4 regions of the Streptomyces sp. NPDC048718 genome follow, and region 1 is predicted to be linked to each of the others. Evidence: riboswitches for the same ligand, from Rfam matches in the RefSeq annotation. Region 1 holds a riboswitch; each other region holds the start of a gene.

Region 1 (5,579 bases):
CGTCGCCGGCGCTCTCGCCGCGCTCGTGGGCCTCGGCCTGACCCGACTCGTCCCCAAGGACCCGGCCGCCGGGTCCGCCGACGCCCCGGCGGCGGACCGGATCGACCTGGGCACAGGCGAGGTGGCGGGCTGGTCGCGCGGCGTCGCCTCCCCCTTCCTGAGCCTGCTCGCTGTCGCCTTCATCGTCGCCGGGCTCGGCGCCCTCGCCCTTACTCCCTGGCCGTCCGCCCCGCTCGGCCTGCTCGGCCCGGTCATCGGTGTGCCCGGGCTCGCCCTGGCCCGGATCAGGGTGACGGTCGACCGGCGCGGCCTGACGGTCGTCTCCTCCGTGCTCCCCCGGCCCCGGATCCGTGTCCCGCTCTCCGACATCACCGCGGCGATCGCCCGCGACATCAACCCCGTAGCGGATTTCGGGGGTTGGGGCTACCGAGTCCGTCCGCACCGGACGGGCCTCGTGCTGCGCGGCGGCGAGGCGCTGGTCATACGGCGGCCGAGCGGCCGCGAGTTCGCCGTGACGGTGCCGGACGCCGGGACGGCGGCGGCGCTGCTCAACACCCTTCGCGAGCGCGCCGCTTCCGATCACGGGCCGACCGGCGGGCCGATGGGCCCGGCCGCTGACGACGAGAGGATCTGACCGTGCTCTTCAGGGTCGACCCCGCCTCCGCCGTCCCGCTCGGCGACCAGATCGCCGCCTGTGTCCGCGGCGCCCTCGCCGACGGCAGCGCCGAACCCGGTGAACGCCTGCCCGCCGCCCGCGAACTCGCCGATTCGCTGGGCGTCAACGTCCACACCGTGTTGCGCGGCTACCAGCGGCTGCGCGAGGAGGGACTGATCGAGCTGCGCCGAGGTCGTGGCGCCGTGATCATGCAGGGCGCCGAGGCTCCCGACCGCGCCCATCTCGTGGAGCGGCTGCGCGCCTTGGTCGGCGAGGCCCGCCGACTGGGCGTGACGGACGAGGAGTTCCTCGATCTCACGCGTACCAGCTTGAATTGACTGTGCGTCACCTTCGTGCGAAGTCAGGCCACTTGGGTGTCGAGTTGGAGATTCCACCGGCCGGCCCGGCCGGTGAGCGAGACGCGCGAGGCTGGGCGTACGTCCAGCCGCCAGAAGACCTCCTCCGGCGCGCCGAGCGCGTGGGCGATCGCCGCACGGATCACATCCGGCTCGACGACCGCCCACACCCGCGCCCCCGGGTCGTTCGCGGCCAGAGCGTCCATCCACTCGGCGACCCGGGCGCGCACCTGGCGCAGCGACTCGCCGCCGTGCGGCGCTGAGCCCGGGTCGCCGAGCCAGGCGGCCACGGCCTCCGGTTCGGCGGCGGCCACCTCGTCGAGCCGGCGTCCCCGCCAGCGCCCCATCGCGCACCCGGCGAGCGCCGGCACCTCCTCGTACCGCTCCAGACCGAACGCGGCGGCCGTCGCCCGGCACCGCCCGGACGGCGAACAGACCACCCGCGCCCTCGGCCCGACGCACAGCGGCTCCGCCCGCGTCTCCACCGGCCCCGCGTCGTCGAACCGGGCCTCGCGCAGCGCCTCGTTCATACCCGGGGCTATCAGAAAAAGCTGGACGGCCATGGTGATCCATCCCTCAACGTCCGGCTTCCCAGGTGCTCTTGGCGCACGGTGTCCGGCACGGTACGGTCGGTTGACATTTCCATAGAACGACGACGGCGAGACGGAAGTCCGGTGTGAATCCGGCACGGTCGCGCCACTGTGAGCCGCTCCCGGACCACGCGCCCGGTATGCCCCCTCCGGCATCCCGAACCGTGCGCCCGACGGCGGTGAGTCAGACCCGACGACCGTCGTCGCGCACCACCGTATGGGACGCGAGTTCCCGAGGAGGTTCCACCATGGCCGAGGCCATCGCGGCGTCCACCGCCGTTCCGTCCACCCCCGCCGTCACCGTTCCGGTGTCCCTGCCGCTCCGCTCCGTGCTGCCCTGGGCTCTGTTCGGCGGGCTGCTGTTGCTCGTCGCGCTCTACTTCGTCGGCGCCGAGCAGGGCGCGACGTCCGTGTTCGCGGGCAGCGACGTGCACGAGTGGGTGCACGACGGGCGTCATCTGCTCGGATTCCCCTGCCACTGACGGGACTTCACGCACATGTCGTCCTCGTCATCACCTTCGCCCCCCGCCCCTTCGACCTCTTCCGCCCCGTCTTCCGCCGACGGTGCGAAGAGCGGTGCCGGTACCCCGCTGGGCTCCCTCGTCGGGAAGCTACTGGCCCGCGGCATGCTCGCGGGCCTGCTCGCCGGACTGTTCGCCTTCGGTGTCGCCTATGTCGCCGGTGAGCCGTCCGTCGACGCCTCCATCGCCGTCGAGGAAGCGGCCTCCGCGCACGAACACACCGCCGCCCACACCCACGGGGGTGCGGGCCCGGCGGAAGCAGGCACTGAAAAGACGGACGAGGAGGAGATCGTCAGCCGTGACCTCCAGTCCACGGCGGGTCTCGCCACCGGCGTCCTCGTCTACGGTGTCGCCCTCGGCGGCATCACCTCCCTCGCGTTCTGCTTCGTGCTCGGCCGGGCCGGCCGCTTCGGCCCGAAGGCCACCGCCACGCTCGTCGCGGCGACGGCCTTCACGACGGTCACCCTGGTGCCGTTCCTGAAGTACCCGGCCACCCCGCCCGCCGTCGGCAATCCGGACACCATCGGGCAGCGCACCACGCTGTACTTCCTGATGATCCTGCTGAGCGTGCTACTCGGCATCGCCGCCGTCGTCGCGGGCCGCCGGCTCGCCCCGCGCCTCGGCAACTGGAACGCGACGGTCGTGGCGGGCGCGGGCTTCGTCGCCGCGACCGTGCTCGCCTGTGTGTTCCTGCCCGACAACGGGGACGCGGTCCAGCCGGACTTCCCCGCGGCGGTGCTGTGGGAGTTCCGGGTCGCGAGCCTCGGCGTCCAGGCGACGCTGTGGGTGGTGTTCGCGCTCGCGTTCGGCCTGCTCGCCGAACGGCTGCTGGCCTCGGTCGGCACCCGTACTCCGGCCCCGGCACCGGCGGCCTGATGGCTTGACGGCCTGATCGGCATCGGCACGACGGCCCCGGTCCCGTACCCCTTCACGGGTACGGGACCGGGGCCGTCGTGTCATATGCCGGGCCGCGACCGGCTGCGACCAGTCATATGCCGGCCCGACCAGCGCGCGGACGGTCATATGCCGGATCGCGACCGCCCCCCGCAGCCGACATGCGGACGCCATGCCCCGCACCTACGCTGGCCGGGGGTGGGCCGGGCGGTCCACCCCGCTCATCGTCCGTGGTCCCGACGCAGGGAGGACGCCATGTCGACGCGAGGCAACAAGCGCCGTGCGCGCAAGAAGAAGAAGGCCAACCACGGCAAGCGGCCCAATACCTGAGCCACGAGCCGGACACCCGGGCTCCCCTGGACTGGGCCCCCGGTGACCGCCCAGGCCCCGGATGTCAGGGGCCGGCGGCCAGGGGCCCGGTGCCAGGGATCAGGGGCCCGGTGCCAGGGATCAGCAGGTGTGGCGGTCCCGGGCCGGGTCGTACAGATGGCTGTCGCGGAACTCCGACGCGGCCAGCGTGCGCCCCACCAGAATCACGGCGGTCTTGGTGATCCCGGCCGCCTCCACCTGCTGCGCGATATCCGCGAGGGTGCCGCGCAGCACGATCTCGTCCGGCCGGCTGGCCATCGCGACGACGGCGGCGGGACAGTCCGCGCCATAGTGCGGCAGCAGCTCGGAGACGATCCGCTCGGCGTACCGCGCGCCCAGGTGCAGGACGAGCAGCGCACCGCTCCTGCCGAGGGTGGCCAGGTCCTCGCCCTCGGGCATGGGCGTGGCCTGCTGCGCGATCCGGGTGAGGACGACGGTCTGGCCGACGGTCGGCACGGTCAGTTCCCGCTTGAGCGCCGCCGCGGCGGCGGCGAAGGCCGGGACGCCGGGCACGACCTCGTACGGGATGCCCGCCGCGTCCAGGCGGCGCATCTGCTCGGCCATGGCGCTGAAGACGGACGGGTCGCCGGAGTGCAGCCGGGCCACGTCCAGGCCGGCCGCGTGGGCGGTGGCGATCTCGGCGACGATCTGGTCGAGGTCCATGCGCGCGGTGTCGACGAGCCGCGCGTCCGGCGGGCACTCGGCCAGCAGTTCGCGCGGCACGAGCGAGCCCGCGTACAGGCACACCCCGCACGCCGCGAGGGTGCGCGCGCCGCGCACGGTGATGAGGTCGGCGGCGCCGGGGCCCGCGCCGATGAAGTAGACGGTCATGCTGCGGGGGAACCCTTCGTTACGGACCACTGGGTGACGGGCATCGCCTGGCGCCAGCCGGTGAAGCCGCCGACCGGCACGGCCGCGGCGACCGCGAGCCGGACCAGTTCGCCGCCGAACCGCCGGTAGTGGTCGGCGAGCAGGGCCTCGGACTCCAGGGTGACGGTGTTGGCGACCAGCCGGCCGCCCGCCGGGAGCGCGTCCCAGCAGGCGTCGAGGAGGCCGGGGGCGGTGAGCCCGCCGCCGATGAAGATCGCGTCGGGGGCGGGCAGCCCGGCGAGGGAGGCGGGCGCGGGGCCGGTGACGACCTCCAGCGCCGGTACGCCGAGCGCCGCCGCGTTGCGCGCGATACGGGCGGCGCGCTCGGGCGACTTCTCGATCGTGATCGCGCGGCAGGAGCGGTGGGCCCGCATCCATTCGACGCCGATGGAGCCGGAGCCGCCGCCGACGTCCCAGAGGAGTTCGCCGGGGGCGGGCGCGAGAGCGGCGAGGGTGGCGGCCCGCACGTACCGCTTGGTGAGCTGCCCGTCGTGCTCGTACGCCTCGTCCGGCAGCCCCGGTACGGCGCCGAGCCGCAGCGCGTCCGGGTCGCGGACGCAGTCGAGGGCGAGGACGTGGAGCGCGTCCACGCGCGCGTACGGCCAGTCGGCGGCGGCGCCGTCGACGATCCGTTCGGTGGGCCCGCCGAGCTGCTCCAGGACCCGGATCCGGGTGCCGCCCCAGCCGCGCTCGCGCAGCAGCGCCGCGACCCGCGCCGGGCTCTCGGGCCCCTCGCCGAGCAGCAGCAGCCGGCGGCCGTCGTGCAGAGCGGCGGTGAGCGCGTCGAGGGGCCTGCCCACCAGGGAGATGGTCTCGGTGGCCTCCAGGGGCCAGCCGAGCCGGGCGCAGGCGTACGACACGGACGACGGGTGCGGCTGGATGTACAGCCGGTCGTGGCCGATCAGCTCGGTGAGGGTGCGGCCGATGCCGTGGAAGAACGGGTCGCCGCTGGCCAGGACCGCGATCCGGCGGCCCTCGCGCGCGTACCCCTCGATCAGCCCGGGGACGGCGGGGCGCAGCGGGCTCGGCCAGGGGACACGTTCGCCGGGGCAGGCGTCCTCGGGCAGCAGGTCGAGCTGGCGGGGGCCGCCGATCAGCACGTGGGCGGCGCACAGGATGCGGCGCGCGGCGGCGGCGAGCCCGGGCCAGCCGTCGGCGCCGATGCCGACGACGGCGACGGGTTCGGGGCGACGGGAGGCACGGAGCGCGCGGGCCGCGGGGGTGAGTGCGGGGGCCGAGGGTTCGGCCGCAGCCGTGGGTACGGGGGCCGTGGGGGTGGACGCGGGAGCCGTCACGGGCTTCACCGGGGGCGCGGCGTCCGGCG
Region 2 (5,579 bases), on a different contig from region 1:
TCGCGAGCAGCAGGCTGTTGCGCATGCCGACCTCGGCGATCCGGGCCCGCAGCGCGGCCCAGCGCTCCGGCCAGGTCAGCTCCACGTCGTAGTGGTCGGGGTGCAGCACACCTCGCGCGGTGCGGGTCTTGTCCCAGGCGGGCAGCGGACCGTTGCGCTCGGCGAGGTCGGCGGACGCCTCGTACGCGGCGAGCATGATCCGCTCGGAGATCCGGGTGGACAGCGCCCGCGCCTCCGCCGAGTCGAACGGCAGCTTCAGCTGGAAGAAGACGTCCTGGAGACCCATGGCGCCCAGGCCCACCGGACGCCACCGGGAGTTGGAGCGCCCGGCCTGCTCGGTCGGGTAGAAGTTGATGTCGACGACCCGGTCGAGGAAGGTGACGGCGGTGCGGACGGTCGCGTCGAGACGCTCCCAGTCCAGTTCGCCGGTGGCCGTGTCGACGAAGGCGCCCAGGTTGACCGAGCCGAGGTTGCACACGGCGGTCTCGCCGTCGTCCGTGACCTCGATGATCTCGGTGCAGAGGTTCGAGGAGTGGACGACCGAGCCGGGCTCGGCGGTCTGGTTCGCGGTCCGGTTGGCGGCGTCCTTGAAGGTCATCCAGCCGTTGCCGGTCTGCGCGAGGGTACGCATCATCCGGCCGTACAGCTCGCGGGCCGGCAGCGTCTTGCGGGCCAGGCCCTTCGCCTCGGCCGCGACGTACGCGGCGTCGAACTCCGCGCCGTACAGGTCGACCAGCTCGGGCACGTCGGCCGGGGAGAACAGTGACCAGTCGGCGTCCGCGTTCACCCGGCGCATGAACTCGTCGGGGATCCAGTGCGCCAGGTTGAGGTTGTGGGTGCGCCGGGCGTCCTCGCCCGTGTTGTCGCGCAGCTCCAGGAACTCCTCGATGTCCGCGTGCCAGGTCTCCAGGTAGACCGCGGCGGCGCCCTTGCGCCGGCCGCCCTGGTTCACCGCGGCGACGGAGGCGTCCAGCGTCTTCAGGAACGGGACGATGCCGTTGGAGTGGCCGTTGGTGCCGCGGATCAGCGAGCCGCGGGCGCGGATGCGGGAGTACGCGAGACCGATGCCGCCCGCGTGCTTCGACAGGCGCGCGACCTGGTGGTAGCGGTCGTAGATGGAGTCCAGCTCGTCCTTCGGGGAGTCGAGGAGGTAGCAGGACGACATCTGCGGGTGGCGGGTGCCGGAGTTGAACAGCGTGGGGGAGGACGGCAGGTAGTCGAGCCGGCTCATCAGCCCGTACAGCGCCGCGACCTCCTCCAGCGCGCGCACGCTGTCGTCCTCGGCGAGACCGGCGGCGACCCGCAGCATGAAGTGCTGCGGCGTCTCGATCACCTTGCGGGTGATCGGGTGGCGCAGCAGGTAGCGGGAGTACAGGGTGCGCAGACCGAAGTACCCGAAGCGGTCGTCGCCGGCCGGGTCGATCGCGGCGTCGAGCCGGTCGGCGTGCAGGGCCACGAATTCCGCGGTCCGGTCGGCGATCAGACCCTCGCGGTGACCGGTGGCGACGGACTCGGAGAAGGAGACCGCGCCCTGTCCGGCCGCCTCCTCGGCGATGGTGAGCGTGAGCAGCCGGGCGGCGAGCCGCGAGTACGCGGGGTCCTCGGCGATCAGGCCGGCCGCCGCCTCGGTGGCGAGTTCGCGCAGCTCCGCCGTGTCCGAGCCGGGGTGCCGGCCGCGCAGCGCGGCGGCGGCGACCCGGCCGGGGTCGGTGTCGGTGAGGTCGGCGGTGAGGTCGGTCAGGATCCGCAGCAGCGCGGTTCCGGGGCCGTCGCTCTGGGCCGCGATCTCCTCGGAAGATACAGCCGAAGCCGGATCGGCGGGCGCGATGGTCACTGGGGGCTCTCCCTCGCTCGGCTCGTGGCCTGCACGGGGGATACGGGGACGAGCGGGGGCCGGGATACGCGCGGCGCGCCGCGTCCACCGGCCCACTCCGCGAGGCCCGGACGTCTGTGGCACCCGGAACGGACGGACCGGGTGCGCTGTCCACAGGTCTTCGGACTCCGGCCGCGCGAAAGAGCACGAACCATACCGTTGCGGGACAGTTCCGGATTTCCACCGGATTCCCCTGCGACGACAGCGAGGACGAGCATACATGTGGGGGGCGCCGCTTGCGGCACCCCCCACATGTTGTGTCCCGGCGTCAGGCCTCAGACCGTGTCCCGCAGCTCCAGACCGTAGGAGAGCAGGGTGAAGTCCACCCCGGGAACGGGCTGCCAGTCCCGCTCGGGGGCCCGGACGAAGCCGAGCCGGGCGTAGACCCGGTGCGCTTTGGTCATGGTCCGCTGAGTGGACAGGACGATCCGCGCGCAGCGGGGGACGGCCCGCGCGCGGTCCACGCACGCCCGCACCAGCGCCTCGCCGACGCCCCGGCCGCGGGCCGCGTGGTCGACGGCCAGCATCCGGAATTCGGCCTCGTCCGCGCGGGCGGTGTCCGCCCACTTCTCGCCCCCGGTGGTGAAGGTCACCCCTCCGAGGACCGTCTCCGCCGCGTCGACCGCGACGAGCACCTCCGCCTCGGCGGCGCGCCCGGCCACGTCGCGCAGCAGGTCCGTATAGCCGTCGGCCTCGCCGAACGCCAGGAAGCCGTCGTCGCGGTAGGCCCGTACGGTGATCTCGCCGAGGCGCTCGTAGTCCTCGGGGCGCGCTGCTCTGATCGTGAAGTCCATGGAGGCCAGTCTGTCGGGGGCAGAGGGCCGGCGCGGGAGAATTTCAGCCACCGACCCCCACGCTGTTGTCGGGCGCGCCGTCGCCCTCCGCGGGCAGATCGCCGCGCTGTACGGGTGCCCCGCCGCCCGCCGGCTTCTCGGGCAGCACGTCGTCGAGTTCGCGGGCGTCGGCCCGGTGCGCCCGCTCGGCGGCGGCACGCAGCCGGTCCTTGCCGACGGTGAGCGGGGCGCCGAGGGTGATCCGTACGCCGTCCTCGACGCGGATGTACGTGTGCTGTCCGTCGGACGTGCGGTACCAGCCGGGCTTCTCCGGCGCGCAGGGGGCGGACTTCGGGGAGGCGGCGCAGTCCTGGTCGGTGAAGGTGCCGCGATCGGCGCCGAGGGTGACCTGGGTGCCGTCCTTGGCGACGTACGTGGCCTGGAAGCCGTCGTCGCCCATGACGCCGACCGACTGGCGGGCGAGGGTGAAGCCCTCGATCTCCGTGACGTACACATGGTCCAGGGAGAGCTGCGCGTACCCGGCGCGCTCCTCCAGCTCGGCCTGGGAGGGGGCGCCGGCGATCACGCTGCCGCAGCCGGTGAGGGCCAGCGCCAGGGGCAGGGCCAAGGGCAGAAGCAGCGGGCGGCTGGTCAAAAACGTACGAGAGTTCATCCGTTCATACTCGCGGGAGAACGGGCGGGGCCGCCGGGCTTTCCCTCGGGAAGGCCCGGCGGCCCCGGAACTGCTCCGTGTCGCTGTCGCGGTCGGCCGAGGCGTCAGTGCCCGGCGCCGACCTTCGGCAGCTCGGTGACGACACCCTTGTCGCCGGCGTCCGCCGTGTAGTCCTCCGGCGAGGTCTCGTCGACCCCGTCCGGCGTCCCGACGGCGCGCAGCACCAGGGTGAGGACGACGGTGACGATCACGTTCAGGGTGAAGGCGGTGAGGCCGATGTAGCCGATCTCGCCGATGCCCGGGATCTCCGCCGACGAGCCGCCGAAGTGCTTCTGCGTGGGGCTCGCCACCCCGTATGCGGCGGCTGTGCCGTAGATCATGCCGACGCCCCAGCCGACGAGCAGCGCCCAGCGGTGGAACCAGCGGGTGAACAGGCCGCCGACCAGGGCCGGGAAGGTCTGCAGGATCCAGATGCCGCCCAGCAGCTGGAAGTTGATGGCGACGGTCTTGTCCATGGTGAGGACGAAGATCAGGGCGCCGACCTTCACCAGGAGCGAGACCAGCTTGGAGACCTTGGTCTCCTGCTCGGCGGTCGCGTTCGGCTTGATGAAGTCCTTGTAGATGTTGCGGGTGAAGAGGTTGGCCGCGGCGATCGACATGATCGCGGCCGGCACGAGCGCGCCGATGCCGATCGCGGCGAAGGCCACGCCCGCGAACCAGTCCGGGAACATGTCCTCGAAGAGCTGCGGGATGGCGAGCTGACCGTTGCTCACCTTCACCCCGGCCGCGATCGCCATGAAGCCGAGCAGCGCGAGCAGGCCCAGCATCAGCGAGTACAGCGGCAGGATGGTGGTGTTGCGGCGGATCACGTTGCGGCTCTTGGAGGAGAGCGTCGCGGTGATCGAGTGCGGGTACATGAACAGCGCGAGCGCCGAGCCGAGCGCCAGCGTGGCGTACGTCCACTGGCCCGCCTCGCCGGGGGCCAGCGTGCCGCGCGGCTTGCCGGTGGCGGGGTTGGTCGTGGCGAACGCCTCGCTCGACTTGGCGAAGATCTCGTCGAAGCCGCCCAGCTTGATCGGGATGTAGATGATCGCCACCGCGATGACGATGTAGATCAGGGTGTCCTTGACGAACGCGATCAGCGCGGGCGCCCGCAGACCGGACGAGTAGGTGTACGCGGCCAGCACGCCGAAGGCGATGAGCAGCGGCAGGTCCTTGACGAACCAGTTGGTGTTCTCGCCGCCGCCGACGCCCATCACGTCCAGGACGGCCTGGATGCCGACCAGCTGGAGCGCGATGTACGGCATGGTCGCGAGGATGCCGGTGACGGCGACCGCCAGCGACAGACCCCGGGAACCGAACCGTCCGCGCACGAAGTCCGAGGTGGTGACGTAGCCGTGCTTGTGGGAGACCGACCACAGGCGGGGCAGGAAGGTGAAGATCAGCGGGTAGACCAGGATGGTGTACGGCACGGCGAAGAAGCCGGCCGCGCCCGCCGCGTAGATGGCCGCCGGGACGGCGACGAAGGTGTACGCGGTGTAGAGGTCGCCGCCGAGCAGGAACCAGGTGATCCAGGTGCCGAACGAGCGACCGCCCAGACCCCATTCGTCGAGGCTGTTCTCGTTGGTGGGGCGGCGCCACTTGGCCGCCAGGAAGCCCATGACCGTGACGGCCAGGAAGAAGAAGATGAAGACGCCGAGCGCGACGCCGTTCACGCCGTCCTTCACTTCGCGTCACCCCCCTTGCGCGCACGCTGGTCGGACTGCCACAGCAGGTAGGCGATCACGGTGAGAGCCGTGGAGATGAGCACCCACAGCATCTGGTACCAGTAGAAGAACGGGATGCCGATGAAGGTGGGGTCCACCTTCGCGTAGGAGCCCACCCACAGCATCGCCACGAAGGGTGCGACGAGGAGGAGCCCGATCACCACCCTCAGGGGTGTGACGACTGGTGGTTTTCCTTGTTGCGTGGCTTGTGACATGGCCGTCCGTCCCCTTGGTGATCACCGCGTAATGGGTGGGAAATCTAGGGGACGGGCTCACCTCCGCGTAACCCTTTCCCGCATAACGGATGCGACTCGCCAGGGACTCGTTTTCGATTGAATCCGGCCATATCTGGTCATGATTGGCCTGGAGTAGACCAATTAGTGTCGCCAAATCTCAATATGTGGACCGGATGTGGCGAGAGCGCTTCCGGTGCGTGGCGTGAAAACGGCGAACGGCCACGCTCCGCAAGGGGGAGCGCGGCCGTTCGCCGCGGC
Region 3 (5,579 bases), on a different contig from region 1:
TGGGCGTACGGCAGCACGCCGAGCGTGGGGCGCCCGGTCAGCCCGTCCAGCATGGCGAGGCCCGGTTCGAGCAGCGACACGTCGCCGCGGAACTTGTTCACCAGATATCCGGCGACCAGCCGCTGGTCCTCTGGCGCGAGCAGCGCCGTCGTCCCGAAGAACTGGGCGAACACCCCGCCCCGGTCGATGTCGCCGACCACCACCACGGGCAGCCGCGCGGCCCGCGCGATCCCCATGTTGACGATGTCGCTGCGGCGCAGATTGATCTCCGCCGGACTGCCCGCGCCCTCGCAGATCACCGCGTCGTGGGTCCGCCGCAGCTCCTCCAACGCGGCGAACACCGGCTCGAACAGCTCCCGCCGGTGCCCCTCGGACACTTCGGACCCACTGGTCTGCCCGGCCCGCCCGGCCCGCCCGAAGAACCCGCGGGCGCTCATCTCGCCGACCGGCTTGCCCATCAGGACGACCTGGCTGGACCGGTCGCTGCCGGGCTTGAGCAGCACCGGGTTCATCAGCGCGGTCGGCTCGACCCGCGCGGCCCGCGCCTGCATCGCCTGGGCGCGGCCGATCTCGGCGCCGTCCCGGGTCACGAAGGAGTTCAGGGACATGTTCTGGCCCTTGAACGGCGCGACCTTCAGGCCCTGGCGGACCAGCCACCGGCAGATCCCCGCCGTGACGACGCTCTTGCCCGCGTCGGACGTGGTGCCCGCGACGAGCAGCCCGCCGCCCCGCGCTCCGCTCCGGCCCGCCGTGCCCTTCGTCGTACCGCCGCCCCTCACGCCGCACCCCCGCGCCGGCGCAGCGCGCCCGCGAGGAGCCGGCCGCCGGCACAGCCGGCCAGGGTCAGCCAGGTCACCCGGCGCGACAGCCGTACCGCCCGGTCGATGTCCGCGACCTCGACGGGCCGTCCCGCCGCGTTCAGCACCGGCCGGTGCTCGACCCGCCCGCCGTACGACAGGGTGCCGCCGAGCCGGACGCCGAGCGCCCCCGCGAACGCGGCCTCCACCGGGCCGGCGTTGGGGCTCGGATGCCGGGCGGCGTCCGCCCGCCAGGCCCGCAGCGCCCCGCGCGGATCGTCGCCCGCGACGGTGGCGAGGACGGCCGTCAGCCGGGCACCCGGCCAGCCCGCCACATCGTCGAGCCGGGCCGAGGCCCAGCCGAACCGGCGGTGGCGCGGGGACTTGTGGCCCACCATCGCGTCCAGCGTGTTGACCGCCCGGAACCCGAGCAGCCCCGGCACACCGGCGACCGCGCCCCAGAAGAGGGCGCCGACGACGGCGTCCGAGGTGTTCTCGGCGACCGACTCGACGACCGCGCGGGCCATCGCGGGCCCGTCCAGCGCCTGTGGGTCGCGCCCGACCAGATGCGGCATGCGCTCCCGGGCGACCCCCAGATCCCCGGCTTCGAGCGCCCCGCCGATGGCGCGCGCCTCGCGGCCCAGCGTCGTCCCGCCGACGACGGCCCACACGGAGGCGGCGGTCAGCGCGGCGGTGGCGGTGGCGCTGCCCCGTACCGCGCGGGTCGCGACGGCGCCGAGCGCCACGGCGGAGCCGGCGCACAGCGCGGTGTAGAGGGCGCCCCGGCCGCGGTGGTCCCGGTGCATCCGGTGCTCGACGGCGCCCGCCGCCCGGCCGAACGCGGCGACCGGATGACCGCGCCGGGGATCGCCCACGAGCAGATCGGCGGCGAGGCCGGCGGCCGCTCCGTACGCGAAGAGACGGGGAGAGCGGGTGCGGGAGGCCGCGGGAGAGGAGAAGCGGCGGGTTCGGGGTGTCCTGGAGCCGTTGCCGGGCATGGCACAGTGTCCTCACTCAGGGTCCGCGCCCTGGATCGACGTGATCGGCGGCGAGAGTTCCTGACTCCCGGCCGCGAGGACCGGTCACAGTGGCGGGACCGTGCCGGAATCACACCGGACTTCCTCCCCATGCCGCCGTAATGGCCCCGGCAGTCCACCACGCGGCCGGAAGGCCCGTCAACCCGCGCTTGACCTGCGCCTGGTCACTGTGCGCAGTGCCACGAACCCGCATACGCCGTCTGGGCGGCCCCACCCGGAGGTGGGGCCGCCCAGACGGCGTGGTGTGCGCGCGTGTTCGTGGTGCTCGTCGGTGTCCGGTCAGGCGACGATCAGGTAGATGCCGTAGGCCACGGCGGCCGCGCAGAGCGCGAAGCAGGCGTACGCGCCGGTACGGGCCAGAGTGGCCGAGCCGCCCGCGGCGGTGGCCCGCTCCTGCTTGGCGAGCGCGGCGACACCGAGGGTGAACAGGCCCACGAGGGCGACGGTGGTCACGAGGCTGACTCCGAAGACGGAGCCGAGAGCTGCCCAGTCGATCTTCATGTGCGTGCTTCCAGTTCCTTAGACCGCGGCGGCGGGAGCGGCCGGCGGGGCGGCCGGGTCCGTCGGGCCGGGGGAGGGGATGGTGGTCTTCAGGGCCTCGTCCTTGACGGCGGCGACGGAGCCGGCCGGCGGGGGCGGGGTGACGGCCGCGATGGCGGTGGTGACGACACCCGCCGGCTCGACGTCGGCAGCGGCCGGGGCGTCGAGGTCGTCGGCGGTCACGTTGTGCTGGTCGACCGGCTTGCGGCGGGACAGCGACCAGATCACTCCGGAGCCCGCGATCAGCAGGACGGCGACGGTGACGATGCCCCAGTCGCCCTGCTTGGTGAGGAACTCGGCGCCGGCGCCGACCAGGCCCGCGGCGGGCAGGGTCAGACCCCAGGCGGCGAACATCCGGGTGGCGGTCGACCAGCGGACGACACCGCCCTTGCGGCCGAGGCCCGCGCCCATCACGGCACCCGAGCAGGACTGGGTGGTGGAGAGGGAGAAGCCGAGGTGCGAGGAGGCCAGGATGACCGTCGCGGCGCTGGTCTGGGCGGCGAAGCCCTGCTGCGGCTGGAGGTCGGTGAGGCCCTTGCCCATGGTGCGGATGATGCGCCAGCCGCCGAGGTAGGTGCCGAGCGCGATCGCGACACCGGCGGAGGCGATGACCCAGACCGGCGGGTTGGAGCCGGGGACGAGGACGCCGTTGGCGACCAGGGCGAGGGTGATGATGCCCATCGTCTTCTGGGCGTCGTTGGTGCCGTGGGCGAGCGAGACGAGACCGGCGGAGGCGATCTGGCCGGCCCGGAAGCCCTTGGCCGTGGCCTTGGCCTCGGGGGCGGCGTTGATGCGGTACGTCAGCTTGGTGGCCACCATCGCGGCGAGGCCGGCGACGATCGGGGCGGCGACCGCGGGGAGCAGGACCTTGGTGACGATGGTCGAGCCGTTGACCGCGGACCAGCCGGCGGACATCACCGCGGCGCCGATGAGGCCGCCGAACAGCGCGTGCGAGGAGCTCGACGGAAGGCCGAGCAGCCAGGTCAGCAGATTCCACAGGATGGCGCCGACGAGCGCCGCGAAGATCACTTCGGTGCGGATGCCCTCTTCGTTGATGATGCCGCCGGAGATCGTCTTGGCGACCTCCACGGAGAGGAAGGCGCCGACGAGGTTCAGCACGGCGGACATGGCCACCGCCGTCTTGGGCTTGAGAGCACCGGTCGAGATGGTCGTCGCCATCGCGTTGGCGGTGTCGTGGAAACCGTTCGTGAAATCGAACACGAGAGCTGTCACGACCACAATGGCGAGCAGCAGCGTGATGTGTTCCATTTACCCAGGCAATCGTTTGACGTCAGTGGCGCGTCGAACCTAGGCAACCTGAGTGAACGGAAGGTGAACTGGGCCGGGCGCGGTGGTGTCCCGAACCGGGTTCGGAAGATTCCGGTTGTGCGCGATCCGTGTTCCGGACCGGACGGCGTCCACGATGCGGTCGCCCTGTAACCACGGGTCATCCGGGGCCTCCCAAGGGCCGAACCGGGGTGCGGCACTCCTCCCGTTCCCTCCCCGTATCACCCCCTGGACGCCCCTCGGTCGGCCTTCACTCGTACGAAGGACCCCGTCGGCGAGACCCTTGTCACTCGAACGAGAGCGTCCGATGGCAGGGTGCGCGGGCCCCGCCGACACTGGGAGCGTGCGCCCGGCTACAGCGGCGGCAGCGGCCGTCACCACAGTGCTCGGTCTCGGCGCGGCCGCGGTGGCGGCCGGCCGGTACGCCTGCGACGTCGCCCTCGGCGCGCCGCCCGGACGCCCCTTCCCCGGCGAACCACGGCTCACCGTCCATTCCGCCGACCCCGACCGGATCACCCTCACCCGCAGCCTGGCCACGCTGCGCCCCGGCACGTACGGCATCGACGGCGGCGACGGCCTGCACGCCGTCGTCGGCCCCGTCCTCGACCGGGTCCCGCACGCCGCCGACACCGTGGTGCGCCGCCTCGAACGGATCGAGTCCGGCATCCCCGCCGCCGGCGCCCGGGTCCGGCTCACCCCCCAGCTCCACCGAGGCACCCCCGAAACCGCCCTCGCCGTCGGCTACGAGGACGTCCAGATCCCCGGCGAACTCGGCCCCCTGCCCGCCTGGCTCGTCCCCGGCGCCCGCGGCACCTGGGTGATCGCCCTGCACGGGCTCGGCACCACCCGCGAGCACCCGCTCAATCTCGTCCCCTTCTTCCACCGCCGCCGCGTCCCCGTCCTCATTCCCGCCTACCGAGGCGACCCGGGCGCCCCGCCGTCCCCCGACGGACTCGCCCACCTCGGCGACTCCGAGTGGCGCGACGTCGACGCGGCCATCCGCTACGCCGTCCGCCGCGGCGCGGCCCAGGTCATCCTGCACGGCTTCGGCACCGGCGCCTCGATGGCCCTGTACGCCGCCGCGCACTCCGGCGTGCGTGGCCGGATCCGCGGGCTCGTCCTCGACTCCCCGGTCCTCGACTGGGAGGCCACCGTGCGCAACCTGGCCGCCGCCCACCGGGTCCCCGCCCCGCTCCTGCCGCTCGCCGTCCGCGCCGCCCAGGGCCGGACCGGCCCGCACGGCGACCGGCTGCGGGACGCCGCCGACCCCGGCGGCGCACGCGTCCCCACGCTCCTCTTCCACGGCCCGGACGACACCATCGCCCCCTGGGGCCCCTCGCGCCGGCTCGCCGAACTCCGCCCCGACCTCGTCACCCTCACCACGGTCCGCGACGCCCCGCACGCCGCGATGTGGAACGCCGACCCGGTCCGCTACGAGGAGGCGCTGCGCCGCTTCCTCACCCCCCTTGTCTAGGACCCACGCCCCCTCCTGCGGAGGCCGGCCGGTTCCCGATCTCGAACAGAGGGTCGTAGAACAGAGGTCGAAACGGGTCCGTACGGGGCTTTCGGGACCCTCCGGACACGAAACCGGGGCCAGGGCGGCGGCGTCTCCCCTTCCGATTGGGCTTTCGGGCGATCAGCGGGAAGACTGCCCCCGTGACGTCTCGAAAGCCCGATGAACCATTGGCGCGCAACTCCAGACTCCGACTCGTCCGTCCGCGGCCACTCGCCACCGCGCGGGGGGCCGTGACGAACCGGCGCACCCGCCCCGCGCCACGGCCGCCCGAGGGCACACCGCCCCGCGCCGTTCTGGCCCACCAGGCACGGACCCTGCTCGCGGACGCGGTGCGGCTCGCCCGCTGGGCCGCCGACGACCAGCGGGCGCGGACCGCGCCCCAGGACGGGGCGGCGGCCGCCG
Region 4 (5,579 bases), on a different contig from region 1:
AGAGGGTGCGCCAGGTCCGGTCCGCCCGGTCGGCGAGTCCGGTACGGGCCAGCGCCGAGCGCACCGCCGTCTCGTCGGCCGCCGAAGGCGGCGCCCACGCCCGGCGGTGCGGGATCCGGCCGAGCCGTACCACCTCGGCCACCGTCAGATCGACCTGGGTGTCGGCGTGCTGCTCGACCGTGGCCAGGCGCCTGGCCACGGCGCGCCGGGACAGACCGCCCAGGGGATCGCCGTCGAGCGTGACGACCCCGGTGTCCGGGGCCAGGATCCCGGCGAGCAGCCGCAGCAGGGTGGACTTGCCCGAGCCGTTCGGGCCGAGCAGACCGGTGACCGTGCCCGGACGCGCCACGATGCTCACCCCGTCGACGACGAGGACACCGCCCGCCGAGCGCGCGACCCGGTCGGCCCGCAGCCCGCCCCGCCCGGCCGCCGCCACCCCGCTCACCGCCCGCCTCGCGCGTGCGTACGGGACAGGACGAGAACGAAGACCGGCACCCCGATCAGCGAGGTCACCACGCCGACCGGCACCTCCTGCGGGTCGAGTACGGTACGGGCCACGGTGTCGGCCCAGACCAGAAAGACCGCCCCGGCCACCGCCGTCAGCGGCAGCAGCCGGGCGTGCCCGGGACCGGTCAGCGCCCGGACCGCGTGCGGCAGGACCAGGCCGACGAAGCCGATCGCCCCCGCCGAGGAGACCAGCACGGCGGTGAGCAGCGCGGTCACCGACAGCAGGATCATCCGGGTCCGGGCCACCTGTACCCCGAGCGACGTCGCGGCGTCCTCGCCGAACGCGAGGGCGTCCAGCGTCCGTACGGATCCGCCGCACACCAGCAGGGCCGCCACCAGCGCCGCGCAGCCGGCGCCGGCATCGGTCCAGTCGGCGCCGGCGAGCGAGCCGAGCAGCCAGAACAGCACTCCGCGGGTGGTCTCCGCGTCGGCGGCGGTCATCACCACGAACGAGGTGAGCGCGGAGAACAGCTGCATCACGGCGACCCCGGCGAGCACGACCCGGTCCGTCCCGCCGCCGAGGACCCGGCCGAGCGACACGACCAGCGCGAACGAGCAGACCGCGCCGAGGAACGCGCCCCCGGTGACGGACAGCGCGCCCCCGCCGAGGCCGAGCACCACGACCGCGACCGCCCCGGTCGACGCGCCCGAGGAGACACCCAGGACGAACGGATCGGCGAGCGGATTGCGCAGCAGCGACTGCAGCACCGCGCCGCACACCGCGAGCCCGGCGCCGCACACGGCCGCGAGCAGGGTCCGGGGCAGCCGCAGGTTCCAGACGATGCCGTCCCGGATCGGGGTGAGTCCCGAGGAGCCGCCCGACAGGTGGGCGGTGACCACGGAGCGCACCTCGGCCACCCGGATGTCGGTGGGGCCGATGGTGAGGGCGACGGCGACCGACGCGCACAGCAGCGCGATCCCCGCCGCCCCGGCGACCGGTGACAGCAGCCGGGGCCGGGACCGGAACCACGTCCTGGGCCGGAACCACGTCCTGGGCCGGAACCACGTCCTGGGCCGGGACCGGGTCACTTCGCGAATCCGTACGTCCGCAGTGCGGCGGCCACCTTCTCGATGCTCTCGACGGTGCGCGGGGTGGGGTTCAGCGCCTGGCCGCCGAGGATCACGTACCGCTTCTTCCGTACCGCCGTCATGTTCCTGGTGACGGGGTGGGATTCCAGGAACTCGATCTTCTTTGCGGCGCTCTCGGCGGACTGCGCCTTGCGGGTCAGATCGGCGATCACCAGGACGTCCGGGTCCCGCTCGGCCACCGTCTCCCAGTTGATCTGAGGCCATTCCTCATGGGTGTCGTCGAAGACGTTGCGCACCCCGAGGGTCCGGCTGACGATCCCGGGCGCTCCGCAGCAGCCGGCCATGTACGGCCCCTGTGAGTCGGAGTACCAGTACAGGACGGAGGCGCGCCCGAAGCCCGCGCCCGCCGTCGCCTTCGTGACCCGGTCCCGCAGCTCGCCGACGAGTTCCCCGGCGCGCTCGGGCACCCCGAACACCCGGCCCAGGTCGCGTATCTCGCCGTACACGTCGTCCATCGTCAGCGGCCGGGTACGGACCCCGTCGCCGTCACCGCTGTTGTCCTTGCCGACGCAGTCGGAGGGGGAGAGATACGTGGGCACGCCGAGGGCGCCGAACCGCTCGCGGGGCGCCACGCCGCCCTTGCCCAGGGTGTAGAGGAACGAGGCGCTGACGAAGTCGGGTTCGGTGTCCAGCACCTTCTCGAAGGAGGGATAGCGCTCGGCGAGCCGGGGGACCTTGGCGTTCTCTTTCTCCAGGCCCTTGAGCACCGGGTCCGTCCAGGTGGCCGTGCCCACCATGCGGTCGGCGAGCCCGAGCGCCAGCAGGATCTCGGCCGAGCCCTGGTCGAGGGCGACGGCCCGGCTCGGCGGGCGGTCGATCGTGATCCGCTGTCCGCAGTTGTCGAGCGCCACCGGATAGCCGGAGGCGGCCCCCGCCCCCGCCGCCGAGGACGCGGGAGCCGGAGCGGCGGCCGGCGGCCTGCCGGCGCCGCAGCCGGTGAGGAGTACGGCACCGGCCAGAAGCGGCACGGCGAAACGGGCGGGGTGTGCGAGGGGCACGGGAGAGTCCTCTGTGTCCACGGCTCATGCGCGAAGCCTGTCGTACGGTGCTCCCCGGACCGCCTGTCAGGGCGCCGGGGCCGCCAGCAGGTCTTCGGACTCGGGTTCGTCCGGACGGAACGCCTTCCCAGGTCCGTCGGGACCCAGTGGCCGTGCTCCGCCCGTCACCCTTACCGCTGCGCGTCAGTTCCGGACTCCCACCGGATTCCCTGACCCGTGTACCTACGTTGTTCGTACGTACAAAGGTGCGACTGGCCTGGGCAAATTACCACAGGCTTGACAATCGACAGGGGGCCGCACCGGTGGTCCCCGGCCGTCGCCCGGCGCCGTCACCGGTGCCGATCGCGTATCAAAAGGGGCCCCTCCGTGGGGAACGGACGCGCGGTCAGGCACACTCTGCGGGGACTGGCCCCTTCGACTGAGGATGACCGCGCATGATCACGCTGACCAAGGAAGACGGCCCCGCGGACCTGGACGGGGTGACCCATCTGTCCATCGGTGTCTCCTGGGACCCCACCGCCGGCAGCTCCGGCGGCGTGCTGGGCCGGCTGCGCCGCAAGACCGGCACCGACCTCGACCTGATCGCCATCGCCATGCAGGGCGGCGACCCGGTCCGGCTCGCCGGGCTCGACTCGCTCGACCCGATGGGCAACGGTTCGCTGCTGCACAGCGGCGACAACCAGACCGGCCACGGCGACGGCGACGACGAGACGGTGACCGTCGAGTTCGCCAAGCTCCCGGCGCCCATCACGTCGATCGTGTTCGTCGCCGCCGCGTACAAGAAGGGCAGCTCCTTCCAGAAGGCCCGCAACATCAGCTTCAAGGTCTACGACGCGACCGGCGGCAGCTCCCAGCAGGTCGCCGACATCTGGCCCAGCCTGCTGACCCAGGACAACGCCTGCGCCGTGGCCAAGGCGACCAGGATAGGCGGCGTCTGGAAGCTCGAAGTGATCAACGAGACGGGCAAGATCAAGCAGGGCGACGAGCACGCCCTGATGCGCTTCGCGGTCAGCAAGTAGCCGGTCCCCAAGGCGGTGTACGGGCGAAGGCGAAGCCCCCGTGCACCGCCTCCGTACACCTGGCTCGCCCGGCACCCTGCGCGTCCTTTACGCGGGGCCCTCCGCGCGGCCCCGCTCCCACCGCGTCCGCCGGAGTGGCGAGCGGGCCGCCAAGTGGTCGGAAATCGCCTCCCGATCGAGTGAGCCGGGAGATGCGCCGCCGTCCGCGCCGCCCGGGATGTCCGACGATCGCCAGGGGTGTCCGGCACCCGCCTGCCGTCCGGTGCGGGGCCTTCCCCGACGATCCGGAAGGGCGGCCATGCGCGTTCTGCTCATCGCCAGCGGCTACAACTCCCTCACCCAGCGGGTCAGGGCCGAGCTGGGGGACCGCGGGCACGCCGTCTCCGTCGAGATCACCCCCGACGGGGACGCGGTACGGGCCGCCGTCGGACGGCACACGCCCGACCTGGTCCTCGCCCCCATGCTGAAGACCGTCGTGCCCCGCGACGTGTGGTCCGGCCGCCCCTGTCTGATCGTCCATCCGGGGCCGGTGGGCGACCGCGGACCGTCCTCGCTGGACCGGGCGATCCTCGAGGGCGCCACCGAGTGGGGCGTGACCGTCCTCCAGGCCGCCGAGGAGATGGACGCCGGCGATGTCTGGGCGACGGCCGGCTTTTGCGTCCCGGAGGCGGGCAAGAGCGACCTGTACCGCAACGAGCTGTCCGACGCGGCCATGACCGCCGTCCACCTCGCCGTCGAACGGTTCGCCGCCGGAGCCCGGCCGCGCCCGCAGACCGGGCCGGTGCGCACCCGTCCCTTCCTCCGCCAGGAGCAGCGCCGCATCTCCTGGGAGGAGGACACCGATACGGTCCTGCGCACCCTGCGCGCCGCCGACTCGCAACCCGGTGTGCCGGACGAACTGCTCGGAGCCGAATGGTTCCTGCACGGCGGCCACCCGGAGGACGGCCTGCGTGGCCGGCCCGGTGAACTGCTGGCGGCCCGCGGCGGCGCGGTCTGCCGCGCCACGGCGGACGGCGCCGTGTGGCTCCCCGAACTGCGCGCCCGCACCGGCCCCGGCGCGGCGCGGGCCTGCAAACTGCCCGCCACCTTGGCCCTCGCCCTCGCGGGCCGGCTGCCGGGGCTCCCCGAGCCGCCCCTGTCCCGCCGGGCGCCGACGTCACCGGATACGCCGACACCAGCGCCGGCGCCGGACCGGACCTGGTCCGACATCCGCTACCGCGAACAGGGCGCCGTCGGGGTGCTGTCCTTCTCCTTTCCCGGCGGCGCGATGAGCACCGGCCACTGCCGCCGCCTGCTGCGGGCGTACCGGACCGCCTGCCGCCGCCCCACCTCCGTCCTCGTCCTCGGCGGACAGCGCGACTTCTTCTCCAACGGCATCCACCTCCACGTGATCGAGGCGGCCGCCGACCCGGCCGCCGAGTCCTGGGCGAACATCAACGCCATGAACGACCTGGTCGAGGCCGTTCTCACGACGACCGACCGGCTCGTCGTCAGCGCGATCGGCGGCAACGCCGCGGCCGGCGGCGTGATGCTGGCGCTGGCCGCCGACGAGGTGTGGTGCAGGTCGGGGTCCGTACTCAACCCCCACTACCGGCGCATGGGCCTTTACGGGTCCGAGTACTGGACCCACACCCTGCCCCGCAAGGTGGGTCCGGCCATGGCGGAGCGCCTCACCCGCAGCGCCCGTCCCGTCTCGGCGTCCGCCGCCCGGATCGCGGGACTCGTCGACCGGGTCGTCGACTGCGCGCCGGGGGAGTTCTCCGCCGAGATCACCCGCTTGGCCGCCCGGCTGGCCACGCACCCGAGCGTCGCGCGCCGCGTGGCGGCGAAGAAGGCGGAGCACGAAGCCCGGGAGGCGTCCAACCCCCTGGCGGCCTGCCGGGAGCGGGAGCTCGGCCGTATGCGGGCGATCTTCGACGACCCCGCCGCGCCGTACCACGCGCTGCGCCGCGCGTTCGTCCGCAAG

The links. A riboswitch is a leader RNA that binds a small molecule or an ion and turns the genes downstream of it on or off. The one in region 1 is predicted to bind cobalamin.
Region 2: another riboswitch for cobalamin. It lies ahead of ACGFRB_RS08295 (ribonucleoside-diphosphate reductase subunit alpha); the one in region 1 lies ahead of ACGFRB_RS18215 (CbtB-domain containing protein).
Region 3: another riboswitch for cobalamin. It lies ahead of ACGFRB_RS32510 (cobalamin biosynthesis protein); the one in region 1 lies ahead of ACGFRB_RS18215 (CbtB-domain containing protein).
Region 4: another riboswitch for cobalamin. It lies ahead of ACGFRB_RS24870 (ABC transporter substrate-binding protein); the one in region 1 lies ahead of ACGFRB_RS18215 (CbtB-domain containing protein).

What each region holds. Positions count from the first base shown of each region.
Region 1 covers NZ_JBICVG010000008.1:343,122-348,700, forward strand. The annotation lists gene ACGFRB_RS18200 (hypothetical protein) at 1-634, shown strand, start outside; gene ACGFRB_RS18205 (GntR family transcriptional regulator) at 637-993, shown strand; gene ACGFRB_RS18210 (histidine phosphatase family protein) at 1,017-1,574, opposite strand; cobalamin riboswitch at 1,632-1,814, shown strand; gene ACGFRB_RS18215 (CbtB-domain containing protein) at 1,850-2,083, shown strand; gene ACGFRB_RS18220 (CbtA family protein) at 2,192-2,998, shown strand; gene ACGFRB_RS18225 (50S ribosomal protein bL37) at 3,272-3,346, shown strand; gene cobM (precorrin-4 C(11)-methyltransferase) at 3,467-4,216, opposite strand; gene cbiE (precorrin-6y C5,15-methyltransferase (decarboxylating) subunit CbiE) at 4,213-5,418, opposite strand.
Region 2 covers NZ_JBICVG010000004.1:1,676-7,254, forward strand. The annotation lists gene ACGFRB_RS08295 (ribonucleoside-diphosphate reductase subunit alpha) at 1-1,834, opposite strand, end outside; cobalamin riboswitch at 1,968-2,100, opposite strand; gene ACGFRB_RS08300 (GNAT family N-acetyltransferase) at 2,149-2,667, opposite strand; gene ACGFRB_RS08305 (hypothetical protein) at 2,711-3,319, opposite strand; gene mctP (monocarboxylate uptake permease MctP) at 3,424-5,046, opposite strand; gene ACGFRB_RS08315 (DUF3311 domain-containing protein) at 5,043-5,300, opposite strand.
Region 3 covers NZ_JBICVG010000027.1:37,465-43,043, reverse strand. The annotation lists gene ACGFRB_RS32515 (cobyric acid synthase) at 1-779, opposite strand, end outside; gene ACGFRB_RS32510 (cobalamin biosynthesis protein) at 776-1,795, opposite strand; cobalamin riboswitch at 1,827-1,961, opposite strand; gene ACGFRB_RS32505 (hypothetical protein) at 2,114-2,335, opposite strand; gene ACGFRB_RS32500 (anion permease) at 2,354-3,643, opposite strand; gene ACGFRB_RS32495 (alpha/beta hydrolase) at 4,005-5,135, shown strand; gene ACGFRB_RS32490 (hypothetical protein) at 5,318-5,579, shown strand, end outside.
Region 4 covers NZ_JBICVG010000014.1:30,451-36,029, reverse strand. The annotation lists gene ACGFRB_RS24880 (ABC transporter ATP-binding protein) at 1-445, opposite strand, end outside; gene ACGFRB_RS24875 (iron chelate uptake ABC transporter family permease subunit) at 442-1,455, opposite strand; gene ACGFRB_RS24870 (ABC transporter substrate-binding protein) at 1,533-2,594, opposite strand; cobalamin riboswitch at 2,662-2,865, opposite strand; gene ACGFRB_RS24865 (TerD family protein) at 3,029-3,613, shown strand; gene ACGFRB_RS24860 (enoyl-CoA hydratase-related protein) at 3,912-5,579, shown strand, end outside.